4 regions of the Streptomyces sp. 2A115 genome follow, and region 1 is predicted to be linked to each of the others. Evidence: riboswitches for the same ligand, from Rfam matches in the RefSeq annotation. Region 1 holds a riboswitch; each other region holds the start of a gene.
What was found. A riboswitch is a leader RNA that binds a small molecule or an ion and turns the genes downstream of it on or off. The one in region 1 is predicted to bind cyclic di-AMP.

Region 1 (5,534 bases):
CGAGTGCGTCCCGCTCGGAGTTGAGCCTTTCCGTCTTGCGCGCGGCCTCGTCCCGCAGGGTGCTCAGCCGGCCCTCTGCCTTCGTGGCCTTCTCCTTCGCCCCGTTGTACTTCTCGGTGGCGACCTCCGCCTCCTGGTACAACTTGTCGATCTTCGCCTTGACCTGAGCCGACGTCAGCTCCGGCTCCGCGTGCCCGGTCCCGTCGAAACCGGTCGCGCTCGCCGCGCCGGCGAGCGCGACCGTGAAGGCTGTGCGGGCCGTATTTCCGCCGCCTGAGCGCTGTCTCGGCTTGCGGTGCGCTGCCACGTGGGCCCACGTCCTTTCCTGAAGCCCGAAGGGGACTTCCGTACGGTCGTCGAGGCGTTGGTACGTCCCCGGCGGCGGTCCTCGATGGGTCGGGTACGCGTCCGGCGGCGGCCCGCACAGGGGGAGCGGGCCGCCGCCGGACCTTCCTCGGCGGTGGTGTCCGACGGCCGCCCCTGGCCCGGGCGGCGGTGGGGAGCCGGTCACCTGGTGAAGGACGCTAAACCTGGGAGCGCGACCGGGGTAACGGCAAGTACGGAAGTGGTGGGACTCGGGCGCGAGATGACCGTATGCGACCGTGATCCAGATCTGGCGCCGCCGACTTGGCGTGGTGGAGTGACCGATGCGGGGGTTGTGGGGGAGCGGGGAGCCCGGCGGTGCTATGGGCGCTACCGGACCGCCGGACCGCCGGACCGCCGGACCGCCGGACCGCCGGGCCACCGGGGCCCACGGGCCCAGGGGCGGTGCGGGGCCGTATTCGGGCGCCCGGTTAGGGTCCGGGCTCATGGACGTACTCATTCATGTCTTCGTCGCCCTCCACATCATCGGCATCGCCGCCCTCCTCGGCGGCTTCCTCACCCAGATGAAGGCGATGGGCGACGGCACGGCCCGTTTCGGCCCCGCCATGCTCCACGGCGCGCTGACCATGCTGGTCACCGGCGCGATCCTGGTCGGCCTCAACCAGGCAGACGACCAGACCGTCAACAACGTCAAGATCGGCGTGAAGCTGGCACTGCTGATAGTGATCCTCGGGCTCGTGTACGTGAAGCGGGACGAGGAGCAGGTGGAGAAGAGGCTGTTCGGGGTGGTGGGCGGACTGACCACCGCGAACATCTTCATCGCGGTGCTCTGGACCTGAGCGGAGGCATCGGCGAGACGGAAAGCACACGGATACGGGGGGAAGCACACGCGCGTACGCCGATGGATGCGGGAGGCACTCGCGCGTACGCCGATAGATACGGGCAGCAGATACGGGCAGCACGCGCGCGTACCCCTCTAAGAAGGCGTACGCGCGCGTGCGCCACCTGTGCCCTACGAAAACCCCTCCACTGCCTTAAGAAAACCCTCCACGCACGCGCGCCTCACGCAGGCCGCACCACGCTGTGGATCGGCATGTAGTAGATCGACTCCTCGCGGACGTACGCCCCCGGCTTCGGCGCGTGGATCATCATGCCGTCGCCGATGTAGATGCCGACGTGGCTGATGTCGTCGTAGAAGAAGACGAGGTCGCCGGGCTGTGCGCTGTTCACCGAGACCGTCGTGCCGACGTTGACCTGGTCCCAGGTGGTGCGCGGGAGCGTGACGCCCGCGGCCTTCCAGGCGGCCTGGGTGAGGCCCGAGCAGTCGTAGGAGCCGGGGCCGCTCGCGCCCCACACGTACGGCTTGCCGATCTGGTCGCGGGCGAAGGCGAGCGCCTTGTCGGCCTTGGCGGTGTACGAGGTGGAGTCGGTCCCCGAGGTGCTCCCCGTGCCCGTGGACGTCCCCGCCCCCGTACCCGTCGAGGTTCCCGTGTCCTGCTGGGCCTGCGCGGCCGCCTCCTGGCGTTGCCGCTCCTCCTCGGCCGCCTGCTGCCGCGCCAACTCCGCAGCCTTGCGCTGCGCCTCCTCCTGCTTCTCGCGCTCGATCGCCGCGAGCCGTGCCTTCTCCTCGACGGTCAGCTTCGAAAGCAGTTCGCGCGCCTCGGCGAGCTTCCGCTGGACGTCCGCCTTGGACGTCTTGAGCGTGCTCTGCGTCGTGGTGAGCGCCTGGAGGCTCTCGGACGCCTCCTGCCGCTTCTCCGTCGTAGCGGCCTGCTGCGTCACGTAGTCGTCGACGGCCTGCTTCTGGCGGCTGGTCAGCCGACTCATCAGCTGGGTCTGGTCGAAGTAGTCCTGCGGGTTGTCCGCGAGGAGGAGGGAAGCGGTGTCGGGGGCGGAGGCTCCCGTGCGGTACTGCGCGGCGGCGAACGTACCGAGTTCCTCGCGCGCCTCGTTGAGCTTCTCCGTGCGCTGGGCCACGTCGTCCAGGAGGGTGTCCACGCGCTTGCGCTGCTTGGTGGTCTTCTCCTTGGCTCCGTTGTACTTCTCGGTCGCCGTCTCAGCCTTCTGGTAGAGGTCGTCGACCTTCTTCTGGACTTCCTCCAGGCTCGGCTTGGGCTCCGCGGCCGGCGAGGCGTTCGCCGTCTGGGAGAGGAGAGCCACGGAGGTGAGGGCCGCGGTGGCGAGAGCCGGGGTCCTCATGCCCATGGGACTGGGCGGCCGCGTCTTGCGGTGTGGCGCCACGAAGGCGACTCCTTCCGTCATCCGCCTACCGAGTTAGCTGTCGGGTTCGGGCGAGTGCTTCGGAAGGTTTGCCCTACGGTCCTCCTCCCGGACGGGAGTTGGACCGATTCACCCCAAGGTCGGTGGGTCCCCGGTTCCGTCGGCCACGAGGGCGTACCGGATTCGGCGGAGGCCGCTCGGCCCGGCGATGTTCGCCGGTGGGGGTCGGGCGGCCTACTCCGCAAGTTAGCCAATTCGTGTGGCTCTTGTGAAGTTTGATGTTCGATATGCCCGATACGTTTTCGTGACCTTAGCCTCGCACATCGCTCTCCGGGGTCAATCCGGAATGATTTGTGGTGAGTTGTTCGGAGTTACGGAGTCCGCCCGCTTCCGGCCACTAGGGTCGGCGCCGGCCCGGGACGGCCCGGCCCGGGACGGCCGGCGCCGACCGCGGACGACAGGGGGCACAGATGGCATACAGGGCGAATGCGGCACGCAGGGCGCACGTGGAACGCAGGGCACACAAAGTGCGTACAGGGCGACTCTTCCTCGCCTCGGCCACCGGGGTCGCCCTCGCCGTCACGGCGGGAGTCGCCCCCGCGAGTTCCGCGACCGCGAGTTCCGCGGCTTCTGAGAGTTCTGCGAGCTCCACAAACGGCTCCGCCGCGAAGCCGACCGGCCGCGTCTGGCGTGTCGATCCCCGCACCGGGAAGATCCTCGGCTGGAAGGGCGGTTTCGGGTCGATCACCGGGATCGCCGTCAACGGCAAGGGTGACCTGTACGTCAGCGAGCTCTTCGCCGGCCGTGTGGTCAAGGTCGCGCACGACGGCGGCAAGCGCACGAGCGTGAAGGCACCGTTCCCGGGCGGCGTGGCCGTGGATCCGTACGACGGGAAGGTGTACGTCTCGGCCTGGTCCATCGCGGACCGTAACGGCACGGTGATGGAGGGCAAGAAGACGCCTGGCGGCCGGCTCTGGAAGATCCTCGGGTTCTGAGGGCTCGAGTTCAGGCTCGGGTTCAGGGCTCGGATGATGGAGGTCTTGGCTGCCGGCAGCCATCTTCTGGTGGCCGAGTGCGAATTCCGTCGAGTTTCCAGGGTGGCGGCGGGGTGTCAGTGGGGGCGCCTAGACTCGGAGAGCGATGAGCAGCCTCTTTGATGACAGCTTCCTGGCGGACCTCAAGCCCTCTCGGGCCCACGAGGAAGAGCCCCCGCCGCCGCCCGAGGACGAGGCGCCGGAGCCGGTTCCGGACGACCTGTTCGGCGGCCGCTTCGACGTGCCGCCGAGCAGGGACGGGTACTACCGCGACGGCGCCCACCGGCCCGCCGTGGACCCGGCCGCGCTCCTTGACGGGCTGAACGAGAACCAGCGTGCGGCGGTCGTGCACCACGGCTCGCCCCTGCTCATCGTGGCCGGCGCCGGCTCCGGTAAGACCCGTGTGCTCACGCATCGGATCGCCCATCTGCTGGGCGAGCGCAAGGTGCACCCGGGCGAGATCCTCGCGATCACCTTCACGAACAAGGCCGCGGGCGAGATGAAGGAGCGCGTCGAGCACCTCGTCGGCCCGCGCGCCAACGCGATGTGGGTGATGACCTTCCACAGTGCGTGCGTCCGCATCCTGCGCAGAGAGTCGAAGAAGCTCGGCTTCACGTCGTCGTTCTCGATCTACGACGCCGCCGACAGCAAGCGCCTCATGGCCTTGGTCTGCCGTGATCTGGACCTCGACCCCAAGCGCTTCCCGCCCAAGTCGTTCAGCGCCAAGATCTCGAACCTGAAGAACGAGCTGATCGACGAGGAGGACTTCGCGGGCCAGGCCGCCGACGGCTTCGAGAAGACCCTCGCCCAGGCCTACGCGATGTACCAGTCACGGCTGCGCGAGGCGAACGCGCTCGACTTCGACGACCTGATCATGACGACGGTCAACCTGTTCCGTGCCTTCCCGGACGTCGCCGAGCACTACCGCCGCCGCTTCCGCCACGTACTGGTCGACGAGTACCAGGACACGAACCACGCCCAGTACGCGCTCGTACGGGAGCTGGTGGGCCCCTCCGGCGAGGACCAGGACCCGGGCGAGCTGTGCGTCGTGGGCGACGCCGACCAGTCCATCTACGCGTTCCGCGGCGCGACCATCCGCAACATCCTCCAGTTCGAGGAGGACTACCCGGACGCGAAGACGATCCTCCTGGAGCAGAACTACCGTTCCACCCAGACGATCCTCACCGCCGCCAACGCGGTCATCGAGCGTAACGAGAGCCGCCGCCCCAAGAACCTGTGGACCAACGCGGGCGCCGGCTCCCAGATCACCGGCTACGTGGCCGACACGGAGCACGACGAGGCCCAGTTCATCGCCGACGAGATCGACCGGCTCACGGACGCGGGCGAGGCCAAGGCGGGCGACGTCGCCGTCTTCTACCGGACGAACGCGCAGTCCCGTGTCTTCGAAGAGGTCTTCATCCGCGTCGGCCTGCCCTACAAGGTCGTCGGCGGCGTCCGCTTCTACGAGCGCAAGGAAGTCCGGGACGTCCTGGCGTACCTTCGCGTGCTCGCGAACCCCGAGGACTCCGTACCGCTGCGCCGCATCCTGAACGTGCCCAAGCGAGGAATCGGCGACCGCGCCGAGGCGATGATCGACGCGCTCTCCCAGCGCGAGAAGATCAGCTTCCCGCAGGCGCTGCGCCGCGTCGACGAGGCGTACGGCATGGCGGCCCGCTCGACCAACGCCGTCAAGCGGTTCAACACGCTGATGGAGGATCTGCGGACCGTCGTCGAGTCGGGCGCCGGCCCGGCGACCGTTCTGGAGGCGATCCTCGAACGCACCGGCTACCTGGCCGAGTTGCAGGCCTCGACCGACCCGCAGGACGAGACCCGCATCGAGAACCTCCAGGAACTCGCCGCCGTGGCCCTGGAGTTCGAGCAGGAGGCCGGTGAGGGCGAGGCGGCGGGCGGGCTCTCCGCCTTCCTGGAGCGGGTCGCGCTCGTCGCCGACTCCGA
Region 2 (5,534 bases), on a different contig from region 1:
ACTCGGCGGGGGGTGAACGCTTTGGAGACGAGCCGACGGAGGCGTGTGTGGTCCGGCGGGTCGATGTTGAGCAGATGGGTCATGAGATTGGCGCTGCGCTCGCCGGGGATGCCCGTTTTGCTCTTGCCGTGGGCGTCTTTGGAATGGTGCACGGGATTCTTGGAGAGCCGCGGGTCGGCGAGAGCCTGTTTGGCGTCCGCGTACCGAGTCACGAGCCACGCCTCGACGCCGCTGGGAAGTGTGGTGCGGTGTACGGGCGAATGCTCCCGGAGCCACGCGTAGGCGGGGTACGGGTCAGTGGCGAACTCCCAGGTGAAGAGTTCGGGTCCGATATGTGGGGCGTTCACGGGGTGACGGTACCGGGGGCCGCGTTGCGTATGACATCCAGTGACGCCCCTCACGGCCTCCTTGACCTGCAACTCGCGGTGGATTCAGCCGATTTGCGCTGGCATGGCAGTCTCATTATGCGTGGGCCGCGTACGTTGCCGGTCCGTTTCGCGTAGGGCGTGTGATTCGCCTTACCGCAGGTCAGAGCTGACGGGCCCTCAACTCTGTGACTTTCACGTGATCTCCCCTGTATCGACTTGTGACAAGAGTTCGAGTGCCTATACGTTCCCCCTCAATGCGGCTGGTCCCACCAGCCGCAGAAGTAACAAACGCAGTCCCTTGCTGTGTGTAGTCCCTTGCTGTCACGCGAAAGGCAACCGCATGCTCTCCGGGAACGGTCGTCACCGTCGCCCCCGTCAGGCTCCGGCTCTCCTCGTCGCGGCGGGTGTGGCCGGATCGGCCATCGCGATCCCCCTGCTCGGCGCGACCGGCGCGAGCGCCGCCAGCGGTACGACCTGGGACGCGGTCGCGGACTGCGAGAGTGGCGGCTCGTGGAGCGCCGACTCCGGCAACGGGTCCTATGGCGGACTCCAGATGACACAGGAGATGTGGGAGGGGTACGGCGGCCTCGACTACGCGTCGAGCGCCGACCAGGCCAGCCGCTCGCAGCAGATAGCCGTCGCCGAGAAGGTCCTCGCGGACCAGGGCATCGAGCCCTGGGGGGCGTGCGGTCTCGTCGCGGGCCTGTCGCAGCACTCCGAGTCGGCGGATGTCGACACGGGCCTCGCGCAGGACTCCGCCTCGCCGTCGCCCGACTCGGGCTCGACGACGGGCGACAGCAGCACCAGCACCACCAACGGCGACAATGACACGAAATCAGGTGAGTCGGACGAGTCGGTCAAGTCCGACTCGTCCGTCTATGCTGACGACACCACGGACGACTCCGGTGACGACACCGACGCTGACGCGGACGCCGACTCGCAGTCTTCCGCCAGCCCCTCCACGGGCGACGTGGTCTCGCCGGATTCGACGGATTCGACTGGCACGACGAAGAGTGACGAATCGGACAACTCTGCCCAGAATGGCGACGCTTCGACGGGCGCCGACACCGACGTCGACGCGGATGACGTCACCGACTCCGGCTCCGGCCGTCACCGTGGCGGCAGTGCCGCCGAGGACGCCACCGGTTCGCGTACGGACGACTCCGCCGGCCGGCATGCCTCGCGCGGTGACAGTGCCCCGCGTGACGCCACCGACGGCTCGTACACGGTCCGCGCCGGAGACAGTCTCTCGGGGATCGTCGACTCCCTTGGCCTGGAAGGCGGATGGCGTGAGCTGTACGCCGCGAACAAGGGCATTGTCGGCACCGACCCGGACCTGATCCTCCCCGGTCAGAGCCTTGAACTCGGTAACGGGCAGGTCGCGGCCAATCAGTGAGCAAGCCGCCGAAACGGGCGAAAGGTAGCGGTAGTTCGCGCTGAATGTCCGGTTTGGTGAAAGTGAGAGATGGATCTCAAGGACCGTGATCGTCTTTGAAATTCGGCGGATCGCATGTCTACGGTCGTGACCGCTCGCCACTGGTGAGCCCCGACGGTCGCACGCCGAATCCTGCCAACGGCCGTACGGGAACAGTCGTCGCGTAAAGCGCCGTAGGCAGGAGCGGGGGACCCAAGGTAAGTGCCGGGCCCGGTCGTTGAGAGACGACCAGAGGACCGGCTTGGGGTGAAGCCGCGCGCCGAAAGGTGCGCGGCCGGGCAACTCACCAAGCCCGAACCCGACAGCTCACCTCGCAGGCGTCGGTGAGGGGATCACTTCATGCTGCTTTCCGGCAAGGGCAAGCACCGTCGCCCGAACAAGGCCACCCGTATCGCCACGCTCGCCGGTGTCACCGGTGCCGCCATCGCCGCCCCGCTGCTGGCGACCGGTTCGGCCTCCGCCGCCACCGCCTCCGAGTGGGACGCCGTCGCCCAGTGCGAGTCGGGCGGCAACTGGGCCATCAACACCGGGAACGGCTACTACGGCGGCCTGCAGTTCTCGGCCTCCACCTGGGCCGCGTACGGCGGCACGCAGTACGCCTCCACGGCCAACCAGGCCTCCAAGTCCCAGCAGATAGCCGTTGCCGAGAAGGTCCTCGCGGGCCAGGGCAAGGGTGCCTGGCCGAGCTGTGGCGTGGGCCTGTCCAACGCCTCGTACAACGGCGGTACGGCCTCCTCGGGCTCCGGCTCCTCGAACTCCGGTCAGAGCTCCGCGCAGTCGCAGCAGCAGAGCGCGCCGTCCTCGGAGCAGCGTTCCTCGCGCTCCCAGGAGCGTCCGGCCGCGAAGAAGACCGTCGAGACCCCGACCGGCAAGAAGGTCAAGAAGGGCGACGGCGAGTACAAGGTCGTCAAGGGTGACACCCTCAGCGAGATCGCCGCGCAGGAGAACGTCAAGGGCGGCTGGCAGAAGCTGTTCAAGCTGAACGACGACATCGTCGACGACGCCGACTTCATCTTCCCGGGCCAGCAGCTGCACCTCAGCTGACGCGGCAGTGCTGGGCCGGCGCGGCAGTACTTCGACTGACGCGGCGGGTACTTCGGCCGGCGCACTCCCGCGTGCCGCCCAGCTGTACTTCGCTCAACACGACCTACTTCGGCTGACGGCGGGCTCGCGAGGCCGTTGAGAATTCGCGAGCTCACAACCTGCTCACAGCTGAACCATGGCCCATCCCCATCCGTGGTCTTCATAGTGAAGGCCACGTGAGGGTCACCCCCCGTCCCCCACGGGCTCCCCGCTCCGGTGCGTGTTCCCCCGTACGCACCGGGGCGGGGCTTTTTGCTGCACGGTGGCGGGGTGTTGTCGTCGCGGTGTCGTTGTATGGGGCCGGTGCTTTTTGTTCCCCGTAGGAACAATGTTTACCCTCAGTTCGGTCCATCGGGTGGCCGACAGGCTGGCCGATCCCTCCGGGGCGGCTAGGCTCATGTCGCGGAGTCATCACCGCGCTGTATTCAACCGGGCCTGCGGCCCGGCGTATCCCGCGTCACATCCCAGAAGGAGATGCTCGTGCCGTCCATCGACGTCGTCGTAGCCCGGGAAATCCTGGACTCCCGAGGCAACCCCACGGTCGAGGTCGAGGTCGGCCTCGACGACGGCAGCACGGGTCGTGCCGCCGTTCCGTCCGGCGCCTCCACCGGTGCCTTCGAGGCTGTTGAGCTCCGTGACGGAGACTCCAACCGTTACCTCGGCAAGGGTGTCGAGAAGGCCGTCCTCGCCGTCATCGAGCAGATCGGCCCGGAGCTCGTCGGCTATGACGCCACCGAGCAGCGGCTGATCGACCAGGCGATGATCGACCTGGACGCCACGGACAACAAGGGCTCGCTCGGCGCCAACGCCATCCTCGGCGTCTCCCTCGCCGTCGCGCACGCCGCCTCCGAGGCCAGCGACCTGCCGCTCTTCCGCTACCTGGGCGGCCCGAACGCGCACCTGCTGCCGGTCCCGATGATGAACATCCTCAACGGTGGGTCGCACGCCGACTCCAACGTCGACATCCAGGAGTTCATGATCGCCCCGATCGGCGCGGAGTCCTTCTCCGAGGCGCTGCGCTGGGGCGCCGAGGTCTACCACACCCTCAAGAAGGTGCTGAAGACCAAGGGCCTGTCCACCGGTCTCGGCGACGAGGGCGGCTTCGCCCCGAACCTCGAGTCGAACCGTGCCGCGCTCGACCTCATCCTCGAGGCCATCAAGCAGGCCGGTTACGTTCCGGGCGAGCAGATCGCCCTGGCGCTCGATGTCGCCGCGTCCGAGTTCTACAAGGACGGCAAGTACGAGTTCGAGGGCAAGTCCCGCTCGGCCGCCGAGATGACCGAGTACTACGAGGAGCTCGTCGCCTCGTACCCGCTCGTCTCCATCGAGGACCCGCTGTTCGAGGACGACTGGGACGGCTGGAACGTCATCACCGAGAAGCTGGGCGACAAGGTCCAGATCGTCGGCGACGACCTCTTCGTCACCAACCCGGAGCGCCTGGCCCGCGGCATCGAGGAGGGTTCCGCGAACGCCCTGCTCGTCAAGGTCAACCAGATCGGCTCGCTGACCGAGACCCTGGACGCCGTCGAGATGGCCCAGCGCAACGGCTTCAAGTGCATGATGTCCCACCGCTCCGGCGAGACCGAGGACGTCACCATCGCCGACCTCGCCGTCGCGGTGAACTGCGGCCAGATCAAGACCGGCGCCCCGGCCCGCTCGGACCGCGTGGCCAAGTACAACCAGCTGCTGCGCATCGAGGAGATCCTCGACGACGCGGCGGTGTACGCCGGCCGCAGCGCCTTCCCGCGGTTTCGCTCTGCGAATCAGTAGGCACAGCAAGGGCTGAGCCGCCCGGCAAGGGGCACAGCCCCGTCGTACGTACGTCCCCGTACCCGGTCCCGTACCGTGTGCGGGGACGTACGCACGTGACGGGCTTGTAGAGAGACGCCGGGGTGCCGGCTCGTAGACGGGTTTGTAGAGGCCGGCTCGTAGCCGGGTTTGTATCGGGGAGGCGGGACAGATGGCCGTGAAGGACCGCGATCGGTTCTCCACCGCGACCAGGCTGCGGCTGCTCGGCGAGCAGACCGCCGAGCGTGTCTACCGCTCCCAGACCAAGCGCCAGGCCCGCCGCTCGCGGCTGACCGGCCGGGCGGCACTCCTCGCCCTGGTCATCTGCTCGCTCGTCGTGGCCCTGGCCTATCCCATAAGGCAGTACGTCTCCCAGCGCGCCGAGATCGCCGACCTCCAGCGGCAGCGGGAGCAGGCCCGCGAGCGGGTCGAACGGCTGCGCGATCTCAAGGCGCGGTGGCAGGACGACGCGTACGCCGAGCAGCGCATCCGGGAGCGGCTGCACTATGTGATGCCGGGCGAGACCGGCTACATCGTGATCGACCCCGGCGCGGCGAAGAAGACGCGTACGGACCGGACGGCCGCCCACCGCGCCTGGTACGCCAACGTCTGGGACGGCGTCGACAAGGCCGACGCCTCCGATCAGTGAACCGATGCGAACCAACGCGAACCGACTTGAACTGACGAGAGAGACTTACGCACAGGCATGGAAACGCCCCCGCCGCCCACCCCGCGCACCGAGCCCACCGACGCGGATGTCGAGGCCTTCAAGCAGCAGCTCGGGCGGCCACCGCGCGGGTTGCGCGCGATCGCGCATCGCTGTCCGTGCGGGCAGCCGGACGTGGTCGAGACGGCTCCCC
Region 3 (5,534 bases), on a different contig from region 1:
CTTCGCCTTCAGCCCTCAAGCCCTCAAGCCACCCGGTCGATCCGCATCTTGATGTCGTCCGGCGACAGGCTCCCCTTCGCCACCACACGGTCCCCGGACGACTCTCCGCGCAGCCGCCGCCCGATCCACGGCACCAGGTACTCGCGCGCCCAGTGGATGTCGTCCCGCCGCACCTCGAGGGTGCCGCGCGGCGGCAGGGGCGGCCACGGCTGGTCCGGGTCCGCGGGCACCTCCAGGCCGAGGACCTGGCCGGCGCGCAGGGCGACCCGGGTATGACCCTCGGGCGACAGGTGGAGCCGGTCGCCGTCCCAGGCCCGCCGGTCCTGGATGGCCTTGAGGGACCACAGGTCGAGTACGGGACAGCCGTACCGGTCGGCGATGGCGCGCACATGCCCGTTGTATGTGGCGATCTTGCCGCGCAAGTGCTTGAGCACGGGGATGCCACGGGTGTCGAAGCCGGTGGTCACGAGCACCGTACCGATGGCCGACGTGAGCTCGGCGACCGCGCGCTCGAACCGCTCGGCGACCTCGTCGGGGTCGGTGCCGGGCCGGAGGATGTCGTTGCCGCCCGCACAGAAGGAGACCATGTCCGGCGCGAGCTCCTTCGCCCGCCGCAGCTGGTCCTCGACGATCTGGTCGAGCAGTTTCCCGCGGACGGCGAGGTTGGTGTAGCCGAAGTCGCCTTCTGGCCGCCGGTCCGCGAGCAGCACCGCGAACCGGTCGGCCCAACCGACAAGTGCCCCGTCAGGGCCGGGGTCGCCGACGCCCTCGGTGAAGCTGTCCCCCACCGCTACGTACGACCCGATCACTGATCTGTTGTCATTCTTCGAATCGTCTGCCACATCGACCCATGATTCCCTTCGGGTGTGAGCTACGCGACCGTAGGAAAGGGTTGACGCGCGGTGAGATAAGCCACTCGTCAAGTATTGGTCAACACCGGAATAAGACTCCGGTCAGGAGTCGTTGAACCGCCGCCACACTCGGAAGTCCGTGATCCTGAAATGGCTCCAGACCGTCCGGAACGCGAAGTGCCCGCTCGTGTACGGCTCCGGGTCCGCGTAGTCGAAGACGAGCCGCCCGTTGTTCCACCACTGGACCGTCGAGCCGTGCGAGACGATCCGGACCCGGTTCGGCTCGTTCGCCGTGAGCAGCGGCTCCGTGTAGTCGTAGATCATCGGTCGGACGCCCGGCTCGCCGACGTAACGGCGCAGGCGAGTGGTCGTGTTGTAGTTCGCGCCGTAACCGGAGTAGTACGTCTTGAGGTAGTCGTACTCGGCGAGCGCGCCGCCGCGCGCCGTCGCGAAGAGGTCGTCCGGGGAACGCACGTCGACGGCGTTCCAGAAGTTGTTGAGGTCCGACACCCGGTCGTTCGCCCCGCCCGCCGAGACCGGCGTGGCGGTGTACTCGATGACGTACGGCCCCTTGAGCTTCCGCTTGAACCAGACGGTCGCGCCGCTCGGCACGTCGATCTCCAGGACACCCAGCGAGGCGGTGACCGTGCCGCCGTCCTGCAACTCGGTGGCCCATTGGCCGAGTCCGTGCCGGAAGTCGTCGTGGGCGATAAGCCGTCCCCTGCGGTGGCGCGTCCCCGCGCTCGCGGTCCCCGCGGGAACGAGCGCCGCGAGGGCGGCGCCGGCAGCCAGGGTTCCTAATGCTCTACGGGTCGTCATGATGCTCCTTCTGTACGGCAAGTACGGCATGTACGGCATGAACGGCGGGTCGCGATGATGGCGAAGCGGGCACCCGCCCGGCCTCGTCGACGGCGAGAAAGCGCTTGCCGAGATCACTGTGCCCTCACCGTCACACCCCTGTCACGCCCCTCTCGACACATCGCCCAGCCATGCCACGCGACGGCAATGCGGCGATCACGGTCCGACCGACCTCGGGCGAATCCCAGGCATGCCGCATGCCGCATGCCGCAGTTGCTCCCAGACAAGCCGAAGGCCGGACCCCGGGGATCAAGGGGTCCGGCCTTCGGAGACGAGCCGGGTGGTCCGGCCCTCGTGGTGAGCTGGGGTGTCAGATGGAAACACCCTTGCCGCGCAGGTACGCCAGCGGGTCCAGGTCCGAGCCGTAGTCCGGAGTCGTACGGATCTCGAAGTGCAGGTGCGGCCCGGTCACGTTGCCCGTCGCACCGGAGAGGCCGACCTGCTGCCCCCCGGTCACGGTCTGCCCGGCCGACACGGAGAGGGAGGACAGGTGGGCGTACTGGGCGTAGCGGCCGTCGGCGAGTTGGAGGACGACCTGGTTGCCGTAGGCGCCGCCCCAGCCTGCGGAGACGACCGTGCCCGCGCCGACCGCCTTGAGCGAGGTACCGGTCGGGGCCGCGAAGTCGACACCGGTGTGGTAGCCGCTGGACCACATGCTGCCCGACATCTTGTAGGGCGTACCGACGGACGCACCCTCGATCGGCAGGGTGAAGCCGGTGGCACTGGCGGTGTCCGCCGCCTTGGGAGCCGCCGCCTTGGGAGCCGCCGCCTTGGGAGCCGCCGCCTCAGGGGCCGCGGTCGCCTTCCTCGGTGACGACTTGGGGGCCGCCTTGGCGGAGCCGGAGCTCGAGCCGGTGCCGGTCTCGGCCGCGGCCTTCTCGCCGATCGTCAGCTTCAGGCCCGGGTGGATGAGCGACGGGTTGCCGCCGATCGCCGTGCGGTTGTCCTCGTACAGCTTCTTCCAGCCGCCGCTGACATCCTGCTCGTCGGCGATCTTCGAGAGATAGTCACCCGACCGAACCGCATATGTCTTGGTCGTCGACTTCGCGGCCGCGGCCTTCTTTTCGGCGGCGGCAGAAGCGGATTCGGCGGCCTTGTTCGAAACAGTGGCACTGCTAGAGACATTCGAGATATTCGCAACCGACTCGGCGGCGGACTGCGAAGTCGCGGCGTTCGCGCCGGTCGCTCCCAGCAGCGGCAGGGCGAGTGCGGCACCACCCGTTCCGGCGACGGCTATGGAGCGTGTGAAACGCTGGGACTTGGGACGGCGGTGCTTACCCTTCGCGGGCATGGCGAATTCCTCTCCTGCGCCTGCGAGGTGAGCTGTCGGGTGCGAGCAGGAGATGCCCGGCCACGCTTTCGCGCAGCTTTACCCCAAGCCGTTCCGGAGACCGGAACAGGCGTTGTACCTGTGGGTCCCCCGCTCCTGCCGTTTCGGGTGAGTGTGCGGATTCCGGGCGGCGGCAGGATTGGGCGTCCGTCCGGATTGGTGGCGAACGTAAGCGACCTGGACGGGCAGGGACAACCTTTGGAGTTTCCTGTGCGCCCGTTCTCTTGATCGATGACCGAAATGTCAGTCACCCTGCGTAAATGAAAGATCTCAATCTCTTCTTAAAGCCCTGGAAACACAGGCGAATTACGTGAACATGGCGACAGCGGACCGTCATGAATATGACGCTGCTCACGAACCGCCGACTTAGGAGCCCGCATTCCAGAGCGAGTTGGAACGAAGGCTCCAATACGGACACAACAGTCACATGCGACGCAGCCGGATAACTGACGCATCAAGGTCCCCACGCAACCCCGTCCGCAGCCCGTGATGCAACAGCACCGCCCCTCGGTGCACTTCGCCCGTTTCGAGGCATTCGTACACAGCTGTCGGGTCGAGGCCACGCAGCCGCACCGGCGCGACCGGCTCGCCGTAGTGCTGGGCCTGGAGCCAGGCGAGGACGACGACCTCGTCGCCGAGGACGTACTGCACGGCGCTCAGTCCACCCTCGGGCGCCCGCAGCCGGTGGAGGTCGCCGCGCTGCACGACGGGCCGGATCTCCTTGTAGAGCTCCACCCAGCCGCGCGCCTCGGCCAGTTCCTCGTCGCTCCACTCGGTCAGGTCGCCGCCGACTCCGAGCACCCCGGCCATCGCGCTCACGAAGCGGAAGCGCAGCGAGCTGACGCGCCCGTTGAGCTGGACGTTCGGGCTGTCGGTGACCCAGGCGGCCATGGCCCGGGCGGGGTGCAGCTGGCTGAAGCCGTGCTGGATGGCGAGCCGGTCGAGCGGGTCGGTGTTGTCCGAGGTCCACACCTGGTCCGTACGCGCCATGATCCCGAGGTCGATCCGGCCGCCGCCGCCCGAGCAGGACTCGAAGGCGACGCCGGGGTGGGCTGCCCGCAGCCGGTCCAACAGGCCGTACAGAGCGTGCACATGGTCGACCCACAACCGCTGCGGGTACGGCTCGCCCGGCCATCCGGCGTCCGTGAAGCAGCGGTTGAAGTCCCACTTCACGTAGTCGATGGGCGCGCTGGAGAGCAGCGCGTCGAGCTGCTCCCACAGGTACTCCTGGACGTCCCCGCGGGCGAGGTTCAGAACGAGTTGATTGCGGAGCTCCGTCCGCTTTCGTCCCGGTTGGAACTGCACCCAGTCGGGATGCGCGCGGTACAGCTCGCTGTCCGGGTTGACCATCTCGGGCTCGACCCAGATACCGAACTGCATGCCGAGCGCGTGCACGTCGTCGGCGAGCGGCTTGAGCCCGGCCGGGAAGCGGGCCGGGTTCGGCGTCCAGTCGCCGAGCCCGGCCCGGTCGCTGGTCCGCGTCCCGAACCAGCCGTCGTCGACCACGAACAGCTCGACCCCCATCGCCGCCGCCCGCCGCGCGAGCGCGCCCTGCTGCTCCTCGGAGATGTCGAACTCGGTGGCCTCCCAGGAGTTGAAGAGCACGGGCCGGTCCTGGTCCGCGTCCGGGATCACGTACGCGCGCTGATACGCGTGCCAGGCGCGGCTCGCCCCGCCGAAGCCGCCGTCGCTCCACAGCCCCGCGAAGACGGGCGTGACGAAGCTCTCCCCCGGCTCCAGTCGCACAAGACCCGAGTCGTCGTACCCGGCCCCGCCGGTGATCTGCACGCGGGCGTCCGGGAGTTGGGCCACGGCGATCCGCCACGACCCCGACCACCCGAGCGCGCACCCGTAGACCTCGCCGCGCTCCTCGGTCGCCGCGCCCTCAACATCGAGCGCGACCCACGGCAGGTGCTGATGCCCGGTGTGGCCGCGTCGGCTGCCGATGACCTTCTCACCGTAGGTGAGATCGGAGCGTACGAGCCGTGACTCCGCGGCCCACCGCCCGTGCAGCTGGGAGAGCCGCCAGTTGTCGCGGTGCGGCAGTGTCCAGGTCGCGGAGTCGGCGCGCAGGACCTCCAGAACGGGCCCTTCGTTGGACAGCGTCACCCACCGCTCGACGACATCGGTCGCGGCCCGCATCCGATAGTGCAGCGTGATGCCGAGCCCCGAGTCGGAGAACCGCAGCCGCAGTTCGTCGCCGTCGGCCTCGTACGCCTCGAAACGCCACTCGGTGCCGCGCCGCTCCTCCGTGCGAACGGACAGCGCGGGCCGTACGAATCGGGGGCCGCCCTCGACCGGGTACTCCTCATGTCCGTCGAGGGAGGCCTCGAAGGGCCAGTACTCCGGGCCGGGGCGCGCGGCGAGTGCTTCGGCGTCGGCGAGGGCGATTCTCGGGCCCCAGTGCAGATGCAGCAATTCGTCGTCCGCGCCGAGCCGTAGGGCGTAACTGCTCGTGGGCCCGGAAAGAACCCACGTACGACCGTCTGCGCCGA
Region 4 (5,534 bases), on a different contig from region 1:
CTTGTGCTCCCCGAGTACGAGGCCTCGGCGAAGGCGCCCAACCGTCATCTCGGCTGAGCGCCGCCCCGCAGAACCCAGGTAAAACACCGGTGAAGGCCCGGCGACGGAAACCTGTGTGCTTCGGGTCCCGCAGATGGCGTATAGTTGGTTTCAACGGCGCGGGGTGGAGCAGCTCGGTAGCTCGCTGGGCTCATAACCCAGAGGTCGCAGGTTCAAATCCTGTCCCCGCTACTGAAGGCTTAGGGCCGGGATCCCATTGGGGTCCCGGCCCTAAGTGTTTTTCCCGGTTCCGCGTGCCACACGGGCGCCTCGCTCAGCCCCTTGCCCTCACCCGCCCGGTCCCCGCCCACTCGCCCTCCACCCCCGCTCCGGGAAGCCTGAACGCAGGGCGGTGAAGGGCAGGAGACGCGTGGTGGGGCCTGGAGAGGCGGAGGAGCGGGAGCAGGGGGAGGATCAGGAGCCGTACTCCCGGGCCGGCGGACGCAGGCCCGAGGACCCCGTGCCCGATCCGGGAGTGGGCGACAGCCCGGTGCCCGTCGAGCCCGAACGCCGGAGGATGCCCGGAGGCGGCGGGATGTCCGGAGGCCACGGGCTGCACGGAGGCCACGGGACGTCTGGAGGCCACGGGCTGCCCGGAGGCCACGGGCTGCCCGGAGGCAGCGGGGTGCACGAAGGCCGCAAGATCTCATACGCGCGGGCCTTCGTCCGCGTGCTGCCCGCACTGCTCATCGTGGCCGGGATCGTCTACGACTACCTCACGCCGTCGGAGTTCACCGCGGCTCCCCTTTTCACGGCTGCCCCGCTCGTCGCCGCCCCGCTCTTCTCGCTGCGCGGCACGGTGCTCATCGGCGCCCTGGCCCTCGTCTCGGTCCTCGCGGTCCACGTCGTACTCGGCATCGTCTGGCACGTCGACGCGATCACCGAGGTGGTCACCGTGGCGACGGTCGCCGTCCTGGCCGTCCTCATCAACATCCTCGTACGGCGGGGCAGCGAGCAACTGGCCTCCGCACGCGAGATCGCCGAGGCGGCCCAGCGGGCCGTCCTGCCCGAACCGGCCGCGCGGATCGGCGGGTTGGAGATCGCGGCGCGGTACGAGGCGGCGCAGGCGGACGCGTTCATCGGGGGCGACCTGTACGCGGTGCAGGACACCCCGCACGGCGTACGGCTCATCGTGGGCGACGTACGGGGCAAGGGCATGGGCGCGGTCGCCGCCGTGGCCGTCGTCATCGGGGCCTTCCGGGAGGCCGCCGAGCACGAGGCCACCCTGGAGGCGGTCGCGCAGCGGCTGGAGCGGGCGCTCGCGCGTGAGGGCACCCGGCGGGAGGGCCTCGACGCCTTCGAGGGCTTCACCACCGCGGTGCTCGCCGAGATCCCGCACGGCGACGGAGTCGTACGCCTCCTCCACCGCGGCCACCCCGGCCCCCTCCTGCTGGACGGAGGGGGAAGACCGCGCATGCTCGCGGCGGCGGAGCCCGCACTGCCGCTCGGGATGGGCGAGTTGGGCACCTGGCCCGACCGCGCCCTGGAGGAAGGGTTCCCGAGCGGGGCCATGCTGCTCTTCTACACTGACGGGCTGTCCGAGGCGCGGGACGAGCGGGGTGTCTTCTACGATCCGGCGACGCGGCTGTCGGGGCGGCTCTTCGCCGGGCCGGACGCGTTGCTCGCCGCGGTGGTGGACGACGTCCTCCGTCACACCGGGGGCGGGGCGACGGACGACATGGCGCTGCTCGCCGTACGGCGGCCGTGAAGGCGGAGGTCTGAGGGCGGAGGTCTGAGGACGCGGTCGTATCCGTTGGCCCTTTTATCACCGGTGGTAGTCGTGTGACGCCCCTGTGCATAACAAGTGACACTCCATCAACAAAGTGCGCAGAGCTGAATGTCGATCAACTCGCCCGATTTACCCCGCTCGTGACCTGTAAGTCCAGGCCAAGAGCGTTAACGATCACTCGGAACAGCTTGGAATCCAGTGCCCGGGTCTATTAACGTTCGATAACGCAGCGCGGTCGTCCCAGCCGTCACAAGAGTCGGCTCCGTGCGCACGCGCCGAATCCCGCAAGGGAACCGGGGAACCACTAATTGGGGTGAATCGGGCGTTTTTCGCGGTGAGGATACCGCGGTTGACGCGCGTAGGAGACCTTCCTGCTCCGAACCCGTCAGCTAACCCGGTAGGCGAGAAGGAAGGAAAGGAGTGCGCCCACGTGGCGTCCAACCGCCCTGCTCCCCAACCCTCGTTCGCACCAAGTGAGTTGCCGGGTGATACACCGTCCGAGATCTCGGGTGACAAGAGGCTCGACGTCTTCGCTTACGGCGTTCGCAAGGACGAGGACACCTGGGAGGAGTGGAACCCCACCGCGGATTCCCTCCGTCCCGTACGCGGCAGGCACCGTGTTTCCAAGCAGCGCGGCGGAGGACTCGCACGCAGCTCGACCGTTCTGGGCGTCGGTGTCATAGCCGCCGTCGGCGCGGGTGGCATGGCCACCGCGCAGACCGGCAAGCCGCCGGTGTCGATCTCGATACCCGACCTGCCGTCCGTGGGCTCGCTGATCTCGGACGACGAGACCGACGCCCCCGAAGGCTCCAGCACACCGCTCAGCAGCGCCGGCCTGACCACCGCCGACACCGAGCAGGGCAGCGGGGACGCGGGCGAGGCCCTGCGCTCCCGCATCCTGCTCCAGGCGGAGCAGCAGCAGGACCAGGTGGACCGCGAGGCCCAGGAGGCCGCCGAGGCCGCCGCCGCGAAGAAGGCCGCCGATCAGGCCGCCAAGGCCGCCGAGGAGGCCGAGGCCAAGGCCGCCGCAGCCAAGAAGAAGGCGGCGGAGGAGGCCGCGGCGAAGGCGGAGGCCGCGCGTCTCGCCGAGCTCGCCAAGCAGTTCACGCTGCCGACCTCCTCGTACACGATCACCTCGACCTTCGGTCAGTCCGGCTCGCTGTGGTCCTCAGGCACCCACACGGGTCTGGACTTCGCCGCTCCCACGGGTACGCCGCTGAAGGCGATCCACAGCGGCACCGTCACCGAGGCCGGCTGGAACGGTTCGTACGGCTACCTCACGAAGGTCGCCCTCGACGACGGCACGGAGCTCTGGTACGCCCACCAGTCGTCCATCAGCGTCAGCGTCGGGCAGAAGGTCAACACGGGCGACGTCATCGGGCGCGTGGGCGCGACCGGCAACGTCACCGGGGCGCACCTTCACCTGGAGGTCCACACGAGCGGCGGCGACGGGATCGACCCGATGGCGTGGCTGCGGAGCAAGGGGCTCAACCCGTAGGCAACGGCGGTGGCTTGTAGGTCCCGCCATTGAGGGGTCCGTACGTGCGGAGGGATCCGTATGTACGGACCCCTCCGCACGTACGGCTGTTGACGTGCAATCGGGCCGACGCCCTGGTCGCACCTGGAGTCGAAGCGGGGGCGGCGCGTCCTGGCCGCGCTGGACGAGGTCGCGCAGAGCCTTGGCCTGACGCGCCGAGCCACGTCCGGCCCGACTCCCTTGGGAACCTCCGAGCGCTCCAGGTCTAGGAGCGGTAGGGGTTGTACGCGGGGTACGCGGGGTACGCCGCCGTCTGCCCGTACGGGTACCCGTACACCGGCCACGGCGGCGCCACGGGCGCCGGAGCCGTGGCCCGGGCCGCGTACGCCAGGGCAGGGCGGGCCGCCTCGCGGCGGGCCCACAGCTCGTGGAGCAGTTCCTGCTCGCGTGCGACGAAGTCGCTGCCGGCCTTGCCGCTGCGCCCCCGGTGGCGCAGGAAGGCCAGCGACGTCGCGTACGACTCGTACTCCGCGACGGCCCGGCCCGCCGCGCGCCCGCCGTATTGGGTCGCGTACTCGCGGGCCATCCGCCGCGCCTTCATCGAGCCGAGGACGAACGGCTCGGGCGCGGCGAGCCAGCCGGCCATGGCATACGCGGGGAGTTCGGTGCGCACCGTGCCGAGCTCGCGCTGGCGCGTCCAGATGACCAGCCAGGTGAGCAGCCCGAAGCACGGGACCATGAAGACCGCGTAGACCGCGAAGAAGCCGTACTCGCCGAAGGCCGACGATCCGTTCCACATCGCGTGCATGCCCATCGCGAGCAGCAGCCCGGCGAGCGGGAGCAGGATGCGCCGCACGTGGTGGCGGTCCGCGGAGAGCGCCGCGACGCCGAAGCCGATGCCGGTGAGCACGGTGAACAGCGGGTGCGCGAAGGGCGACATGATCACGCGCACGAAGAAGGTCGCGGCGGTGACGGAGGCGATGCCGGTGTCGCCGCTGAGCTGGTCGGTACCGAAGGCGGTGCCGAGGTAGAGGATGTTCTCGGTGAACGCGAAGCCGGTCGCGGTGACCCCGGCTATCACCACGCCGTCGACGATCCCCGTGAAGTCACGTCTGCGGAAGAGGAAGACCAGTAGGACCGCCGCGGCCTTCGCCGACTCCTCGACGATCGGCGCTATGACCGTCGCGCCGATGGTGTCGGCGCTGGACGGGTCGGCGGTGGCCGTCGCTATCCATCTGGTCGCGAAGCTGTTGGCGACGATCGCAATCAGCGCGGCCGCGCAGGCGCCCCAGGCGAAGGAGAACAGCAGGTTCCGCCAGGGGCCCGGCTCCACCCGGTCGAGCCAGCGGAACGCGGTCACCAGGAGCGGGACGGGCAGGACCGCCAGGCCCAGGCCCACCAGGAAACCCTCGGTGCCCGTCTGTTCGCGGACGAGGGCCAGGATGACGAGGCCTGAGAGGGCGAGCAGGGTGGTCAGCGCGCCGTAGCGCACCCACTTGCGCTGCCACCAGTGTGCACGCCGCCGGGCGACTCCGGCGGGGAAGCCGGAGTGTGACGGATACGGAGGATTGGTGGCCATGACAAGGACCCTAACGAGGGAGGGACGTGGCCCGCGAGGGTGCCCCGGGAGGGGCGCGGTGAACTGAGCGACCAGCCCGCGACGACCCGCACGTTACGCGCCGGACCTCGCATCGAGCGCTGCGAGCCTGCTCTCAGCTGTCCGCGCTGTCCGCGGAAAGCGGTACGCGGCGGAAGAGCAAGTCGTTCACCACATGTCCCTTGTCCACGCCCTGCGCCTCGAAACGGGTCAGGGGGCGGGAGTCCGGGCGGGGCGCGAAACCGCCGTCGGGCCGGGTGTTCTCGAAGGCCGGGTGGGCAGTGAGGACCTCCAGCATTACCTCGGCGTACGGCTCCCAGTCCGTCGCGCAGTGGACCAGCGCGCCCGGCCTGAGGCGGGACGCGGCGAGGGTGAGGAACTCCGGCTGGATCAGACGGCGCTTGTGGTGGCGCTTTTTCGGCCAGGGGTCCGGGAAGTAGACCCGCAGCCCGTCGAGTGAGTCCGGGCTCAGCATCTCGCGGAGCAGGATGATCGCGTCGCCGTTGCCCACGCGGATGTTGGTCAGACCGCCTCGGTCCGCGAGGTTCAGCAGGTTGCCCTGGCCGGGGGTGTGCACGTCGACGGCGAGGATCCCGGTGCCCGGATCCTCGGCGGCCATCCGCGCGGTCGCCTCGCCCATCCCGAAGCCGATCTCCAGCACCACCGGCAGATCGGCCCCGAACAGCTCCTTC

Region 2: another riboswitch for cyclic di-AMP. It lies ahead of ACTWQR_RS51995 (transglycosylase family protein); the one in region 1 lies ahead of ACTWQR_RS11645 (NlpC/P60 family protein).
Region 3: another riboswitch for cyclic di-AMP. It lies ahead of ACTWQR_RS22810 (M23 family metallopeptidase); the one in region 1 lies ahead of ACTWQR_RS11645 (NlpC/P60 family protein).
Region 4: another riboswitch for cyclic di-AMP. It lies ahead of ACTWQR_RS32195 (M23 family metallopeptidase); the one in region 1 lies ahead of ACTWQR_RS11645 (NlpC/P60 family protein).

What each region holds. Positions count from the first base shown of each region.
Region 1 is NZ_JBQQCG010000010.1:56,864-62,397, forward strand. It holds gene ACTWQR_RS11635 (NlpC/P60 family protein) at 1-307, opposite strand, end outside; gene ACTWQR_RS11640 (hypothetical protein) at 810-1,163, shown strand; gene ACTWQR_RS11645 (NlpC/P60 family protein) at 1,387-2,565, opposite strand; cyclic di-AMP (ydaO/yuaA leader) riboswitch at 2,573-2,743, opposite strand; gene ACTWQR_RS11650 (hypothetical protein) at 3,072-3,539, shown strand; gene pcrA (DNA helicase PcrA) at 3,685-5,534, shown strand, end outside.
Region 2 is NZ_JBQQCG010000126.1:3,912-9,445, reverse strand. It holds gene ACTWQR_RS52005 (cytochrome P450 family protein) at 1-347, opposite strand, end outside; gene ACTWQR_RS52000 (transglycosylase family protein) at 709-1,764, shown strand; cyclic di-AMP (ydaO/yuaA leader) riboswitch at 1,963-2,138, shown strand; gene ACTWQR_RS51995 (transglycosylase family protein) at 2,143-2,847, shown strand; gene eno (phosphopyruvate hydratase) at 3,361-4,656, shown strand; gene ACTWQR_RS51985 (FtsB family cell division protein) at 4,847-5,323, shown strand; gene ACTWQR_RS51980 (DUF501 domain-containing protein) at 5,381-5,534, shown strand, end outside.
Region 3 is NZ_JBQQCG010000025.1:69,257-74,790, forward strand. It holds gene ACTWQR_RS22800 (SGNH/GDSL hydrolase family protein) at 24-809, opposite strand; gene ACTWQR_RS22805 (DUF6250 domain-containing protein) at 954-1,673, opposite strand; gene ACTWQR_RS22810 (M23 family metallopeptidase) at 2,020-3,000, opposite strand; cyclic di-AMP (ydaO/yuaA leader) riboswitch at 3,005-3,168, opposite strand; gene ACTWQR_RS22815 (alpha-galactosidase) at 3,463-5,534, opposite strand, start outside.
Region 4 is NZ_JBQQCG010000044.1:82,349-87,882, forward strand. It holds gene ACTWQR_RS32180 (dihydrofolate reductase family protein) at 1-57, shown strand, start outside; tRNA gene ACTWQR_RS32185 (tRNA-Met) at 158-231, shown strand; gene ACTWQR_RS32190 (PP2C family protein-serine/threonine phosphatase) at 413-1,747, shown strand; cyclic di-AMP (ydaO/yuaA leader) riboswitch at 2,032-2,187, shown strand; gene ACTWQR_RS32195 (M23 family metallopeptidase) at 2,199-3,266, shown strand; gene ACTWQR_RS32200 (PrsW family intramembrane metalloprotease) at 3,511-4,824, opposite strand; gene trmB (tRNA (guanosine(46)-N7)-methyltransferase TrmB) at 4,958-5,534, opposite strand, start outside.